2 regions of the Faecalibacillus sp. H12 genome follow, and region 2 is predicted to be linked to the other one. Evidence: predicted binding sites of a transcription regulator. Region 2 holds the regulator's gene; the other holds the start of a gene.
What was found. The regulator Rex, encoded in region 2, represses fermentation and respiration genes when NADH is low (regulators of the CRP and FNR family bind a similar motif). The targets are predictions, from matches to a motif close to GTGAANNNNTTCAC.

Region 1: the regulator Rex is predicted to act here: its motif matches at 1,467-1,480, upstream of HUU89_RS10335 (iron-sulfur cluster assembly scaffold protein).

What each region holds. Positions count from the first base shown of each region.
Region 1 is NZ_JABWDK010000017.1:931-4,364, forward strand. Features, by position in the region: gene eno (phosphopyruvate hydratase) at 1-1,168, opposite strand, end outside; gene HUU89_RS10335 (iron-sulfur cluster assembly scaffold protein) at 1,565-2,257, shown strand; gene HUU89_RS10340 (GGGtGRT protein) at 2,275-3,273, shown strand; gene HUU89_RS10345 (alpha/beta fold hydrolase) at 3,394-3,434, shown strand, end outside.
Region 2 is NZ_JABWDK010000002.1:318,940-322,373, reverse strand. Features, by position in the region: gene asnS (asparagine--tRNA ligase) at 1-1,111, opposite strand, end outside; gene HUU89_RS04650 (redox-sensing transcriptional repressor Rex) at 1,122-1,754, opposite strand; gene tsaD (tRNA (adenosine(37)-N6)-threonylcarbamoyltransferase complex transferase subunit TsaD) at 1,756-2,778, opposite strand; gene rimI (ribosomal protein S18-alanine N-acetyltransferase) at 2,781-3,221, opposite strand; gene tsaB (tRNA (adenosine(37)-N6)-threonylcarbamoyltransferase complex dimerization subunit type 1 TsaB) at 3,212-3,434, opposite strand, start outside.

The DNA.
Region 1 (3,434 bases), on a different contig from region 2:
TTTTAATTTGTCCAGCATTTGTAGCTACAGCAATATCAGCAATTGTTGTATCTTCTGTTTCACCAGATCTATGAGAAACAACAGCAGTATAATTTGCCTTTTGAGCCATTTGAATAGCTTCTAGTGTTTCAGTTAAAGTACCAATTTGGTTAACTTTAATTAAGATAGAGTTTGCAGTTTTCTTAGCAATACCTTCTTGTAAACGTTTTGTATTTGTTACAAAGAAGTCATCCCCTACTAATTGTACTTTTTTACCTAATTTTTCAGTTAAATATTTCCATCCGTCCCAGTCATCTTGATCAAGACCATCTTCGATAGAAATAATTGGATATTTTTCAACAAGTTCACCGTAGAAATCAACTAACTCTTTTGAAGTAAATGTTCTATTTCCTTCACCCGGTAAAACATATTTACCATCTTTATAGAATTCTGAACTAGCAACATCCATTGCAAGTTTAACATCTACACCTGGCTTATAACCTGCTTTTTCAATAGCTTCGATAACTGTTTGAATAGCTTCTTCATTTGATTTTAAGTTAGGAGCAAATCCACCTTCGTCACCTACAGCAGTATTTAATCCTTTATCATGTAATACAGCTTTTAAATTATGGAATACTTCAGCACCCATACGAATCGCTTCTTTGAATGTAGGAGCTGAAACTGGCATAATCATAAATTCTTGGAAATCAATGTTGTTATCAGCATGTGCTCCACCATTGATAATATTCATCATTGGTGTAGGAATAACATGAGCATTTTCTCCACCAATATAACGATATAATGGCATACCTAATGAATCAGCAGCACATTTAGCAACGGCAAGAGAAACACCTAAGATAGCATTTGCTCCAAGTTTTCCTTTATTATCTGTACCATCTAAATCAATCATTGCCTGATCGATTTCTCTTTGAGCAAAAACATCATATCCTAATAATTCAGGAGCAATCACTTCGTTTACATTTTTAACAGCTTGTAAAACACCTTTACCTAAATAACGTGATTTGTCTCCATCTCTTAATTCCACTGCTTCATAAATTCCTGTAGAAGCTCCACTTGGTACGATTGCTCTACCAAAAGCTCCACATTCACTTCTAACTTCAACTTCAACAGTTGGATTTCCACGAGAGTCTAATACTTCGCGTGCTTTAATACTTTGAATTAAATCCATTTTAATACTTCCTTCTTTCATTTTTGTTTTGTTTGTGTTTGTGATTTTTGTTTGTGATCTGGTATCAATAAAAAATGATTTATTAACACGAAGTTAGCCGTAACTAACTGTCTATAAGTTAGCATATACTAACCTTGTGTGTCAACCCTTTTTGACTACTTTTTTTCAACTTCAAATACTATTTTGTCCCTTTTTTTATAAAATATTCTTTGATAGATACAAAAAAATTTCTTTTTTCATTTATTTATCTTTCTTGTTTCATTGACTTTCTTTAATCGACACTTTATAATTTGTTCAGGTGAATTCCTTCACCTGAAGGAAGAAATTTATGTAGTTTTACGTTATTTCTTTTTTAATGTTTGTGATCATTAATGTGATGAAAGGAGAAAATAAAAAATGATTTATTCACATGAAGTTGAAGAAATGTGCACTGTAAATCGTGGTGCATCACACGGATGTGCTCCTATTCCTGAAGAAGGAAAATGGGTATATTCAAGAGAAATCAAAGATATTTCTGGTTTAACACATGGTATTGGTTGGTGTGCTCCACAACAAGGTGCATGTAAACTTACTTTAAATGTTAAAGAAGGTATCATTGAAGAAGCATTAATCGAAACTGTTGGATGCTCAGGTATGACTCACTCTGCTGCTATGGCTAGTGAAGCATTAGTTGGTAAAACTTTATTAGAAGGTTTAAATACTGACTTAGTTTGTGACGCTATTAACACAGCTATGAGAGAATTATTCTTACAAATCGTTTATGGACGTACTCAATCAGCATTCTCTGAAGGTGGATTGCCTGTAGGTGCTGGTCTTGAAGACTTAGGTAAAGGTTTAAGATCAATGGTAGGTACATCATACTCTACTAAATTAAAAGGACCTCGTTACTTAGAATTAACTGAAGGTTACATTACTCGTATCGCTTTAGATACAAATGATGAAATTATCGGTTACGAATTCGTTAACTTAGGTAGAATGATGGAAATGATTAAAGATGGAAAAGATGCTAATGAAGCTTTAGAAGCTGCTAAAGGTAACTACGGTAGATTCAACGATGCTGCTAAATACATCGATCCAAGAAAAGAATAATAGGAGGATACGAAAAAATGGCATTATTTGAAAGTTATGAAAGAAGAATTGATCAAATTAACGCTGCATTAGCTAAATATGATATCAAATCAATCGAAGAAGCAAAAGCTATTTGTGATGAAAAAGGTATCAACGTTTATGATATCGTAAAATCTACACAACCAATTTGTTTCGAAAACGCTTGTTGGGCATATACAGTTGGTGCTGCTATGGCAATTAAAAATGGTGATACTAAAGCAGAAGATGCTGCTAAAACAATCGGTGTTGGATTACAATCATTCTGTATTCCAGGATCTGTTGCTGATGATCGTAAAGTAGGTTTAGGTCATGGTAACTTAGGAGCAATGTTATTAAACGAAAATACTCAATGTTTCGCTTTCTTAGCTGGACATGAATCTTTCGCTGCTGCTGAAGGTGCAATCAAAATTGCTGAAAAAGCTAACAAAGTAAGAAAAAATCCATTAAGAGTTATCTTAAATGGTTTAGGAAAAGATGCTGCTAAAATCATCTCAAGAATCAATGGTTTCACTTATGTAGAAACTCAATTCGATTATTTTACTGGAGAAGTTAAAGAAGTATCTAGAACTGCTTATAGTGATGGTCCACGTGCTAAAGTTAACTGCTATGGTGCAGATGACGTACGTGAAGGTGTTGCTATCATGCATAAAGAAGGTGTAGATGTATCAATCACTGGTAACTCTACTAACCCTACTCGTTTCCAACATCCTGTTGCTGGAACATACAAAAAAGAATGTATTGAACAAGGTAAAAAATACTTCTCAGTTGCATCTGGTGGTGGAACTGGACGTACTTTACATCCTGATAACATGGCTGCTGGTCCTGCTTCTTATGGTATGACTGATACTATGGGACGTATGCACAGTGATGCTCAATTTGCTGGTTCTTCATCAGTTCCTGCTCACGTAGAAATGATGGGATTAATCGGTATGGGTAACAACCCAATGGTTGGAGCTACTGTAGCTGTTGCTGTTGCAATTGAAGAAGCTTGTAAATAATTAGGGTTTTCCTAAAAAAAGCTAAAAAGTCTTGATTTTATCAAGACTTTTTTTGTTATATTAATTCTTTATCATATCAAAATATTTGTTTTTTAGTTATAATATAGTTAGGTGATAAATATGTACAAAAGTTTTCAAATAAAATCAAATTATGATCAACT
Region 2 (3,434 bases):
CTGTTTTACCATCATCATTTAAACGCATATAGAATGCTTTGATTTCTTTAGGGTAATCTGTTAAAAATACTGGTCCACCAACAATTTTTTCACAGATATAACGTTCGTGTTCTGAATTTAAATCCATACCCCATTCTACTTTATTTTCAAATTTAACATCTGCTTTTAATAAATAATCGATTGCTTCTGTATAAGTCATACGTTTAAAATCACTATCTCTAACTGCTTTGATACGTTTGATACATTCTTTATCAATCATGCTTTCAAAGAATTTCATTTCTTCTGGTGCATTATCTAAGACATAATCAATACAGTATTTAACCATATCTTCAATTAAATCCATATCATCTTCTAAGTCAGCAAAAGCAATTTCAGGTTCAATCATCCAGAATTCACTAGCATGTCTTGAAGTATTTGAATTTTCCGCTCTAAAGGCAGGTCCAAATGTATAAACATCACGATATGTTAAAGCAAAAGCTTCAACATGTAATTGTCCTGTAACTGTAAGATAAGCTTCTTTTCCAAAGAAATCTTTATCAAATTCTGTATTATCGATTGTTGTTGCTCTAAACATTTCTCCAGCACCTTCACCATCATTTGAAGTAATGATTGGTGTATGGACATAAACGAATCCTTGGTTTTGGAAGAATTCATGAATAGCCATTGATAAAACAGATCTTAATCTAAAGATTGCATAAAAAGTATTTGCTCTTGGTCTTAAGTGAGGAATTTCTCTCATGTATTCAAAAGAATGTCTTTTCTTTTGTAATGGGAAATCTTCATCACAAGTTCCTTCAACCACTAAATGTGTTGCTTCAATTTCAAAAGGTTGTTTTCCATCTGGTGTTAATTTTAATTTACCAGTTACTTTAACAGCACTTCCTGTAGAAATATGAGAAGCTTCTTCATAATTATCAATAATTTCATCTAAATAAACAACTTGTACATTTTTAAAATATGTTCCATCATTTAAAGCTAAAAATCCGATTTTCCCACTATTTCTATTTGTACGGATCCATCCTTGTAATTCAACATATTCAATACCATCTAATTGGTCTCTATCATTGATATATAATTCATATAATTCTCTTACTGTAATAAATTCAAACATTTTTCTCTCCCTATTCTTGATCATTTGATTTCATTTTAATTACTAATTCTTGAATAGCTACCACAACATCTACTGTTTGGACTTCAACGCCTTCTTGAACCATAAAATGACTATGCGTAAAATCTACAATTCCTTTAATGCCTAATTTCATTAAACGATCCACTGTTTCTTGAACATTTTCTGAAATCGCCAAAATAGCAATTTTACAATCACTTGGAAAAGTTTCTTCCAACTTGTCAATATGACAAATTTTCACACCAAATCTTTCCCCTTCTTTATTTTTATCCATATCATAACCACAAACAATCTTACCTACTGTATATTGCCAACGATTATATTTTAAAATGGCACTTCCTAAATTGCCAACCCCAATTAAAATAATAGGTTCATCTAATCGTAAACCTAAAACTTCACTTAAACCATCTATAAGATGTTTAACATCATAGCCTCTTCCACGTCTACCAAAATTATCCGTTTTTGATAAATATGTAAAATCACGCCTAATTGTTGTATCTTGTATTCCTGTAATTTCAAACAATTCACTCGATAAACATGTTTCTTTTCCTTCATGTTGCATTTTTCTAAGCGCTTTTAAATAAACAGGAAAACGGGACATTGTCGCTTTTGATATTTTTTTCTCCACACTAATCCCCTCCTATTGATTCTAATTCTAAATCAAGATGTGGTTTAATGCCAAGCGATAAATCACTAAACTTATTATTATCATACATAACTTTTCCTGCTAAAGCAATCATCATTGCATTATCTGTACAACATTTCATTGGTGGAAGAGACAATTGTACGTCTTCTAACATGGCAACTTGCTCTTTCATCTTTTCTCTTAAACCCCTATTAGCAGAAACCCCACCAGCTAACATAATTTCTTTAACACCATATTCTTTAGCAGCTCGAATCGTTTTATCGACCAAAACATCAACAACAACATTTTGAAAAGACGTTGCTAAATCATTTTGATTGATTTCTAAACCTTTTTGTCTATGATTATGTGCTAAATTGATTACTGCTGATTTTAAACCACTAAAACTAAAATTATAACTATCATCATCTAATGGTTTAGGTAAATGATAACTTGCCTTTCCTAAATGAGCCATTTTATCTAAAACCGGTCCTCCTGGATAAGGAAGATTTAAAACTCTTCCCACTTTATCATATGCTTCTCCAACAGCATCATCTAAAGTTTCACCAATCACTTCAAAAGAATAAGGATGTTTCATCAAAACAAGCTCTGTATGCCCACCACTGACTACAAGACATAGTGCTGGATAAACAATATCTTTTTCATAATTATTTGCATAAATATGCCCTGCAATATGGTGAACCCCAATTAATGGTTTATCATAAGCCAAAGAAAGTGTTTTAGCGACTTGTAAACCAATATGTAAAGAGCCAACAAGTCCTGGACCTTTTGTTACACAAATAGCATCAAGGTCTTCCATTTTTATATTTGCTTGTTTTAACGTTTCTTTTAAAACAACAGATACACATTCAACATGCTTACGGCTGGCAATTTCAGGGACAACACCACCATACATTGCATGTATGTCGATTTGACTTGCCACGACACTACTTAAAAATTCTCTTTGATCTTTTAAGACAGCCATCGCCATTTCATCACAACTTGATTCAATTGCTAGTAATAATGACATCTCTATCCCTCCAATTTCTTGATCATTAAATACGCATCTTCACCATTGCTATAGTATCTTTTTCTAACAGCAACATTTTTAAACCCAAATTTTTGATATAAAGCAATTGCTTTTACATTTGAAACACGTACTTCTAAATTAACATTTTGATAATGTAATTCTTCACTTTTTTCAAGAGCGTATTCCATCAGTTGGCTTGCATACCCTTGTCCTTGAAAATGTCGATCCGTCGCAATTGTTGTAATTTGACATTGATCACCTAAAAACCATAATCCTATGTATCCAATAATTTGATTTTCTTTTTCAAGAATATAATAACCCGCCATAGGGTTTTCTTTTAATTCATGTATAAAATCTTCTTCATTCCATGGTGATAAAAAAAGATCTTTTTCTAATTCTACAATTCTTTTTAAATCATCAACTTTCATTTCTCTTATTGACATATTTTTTTAGCCTCAACTTCCTTAATATATCTTGGAACAAGACCATCAACATTTTCTATTTCTTTTTCTAAAGTAGAAAGTGTATAAATATGCTTGGCAAGATCCACTTCTTTTTCAAGTATTCCTACTAAATGTGTATCACCAACAATTTCATAATCAGTATATTGTTTTTGATAATTTTCAAATTCATCAATATTTATTAAACAATCATCA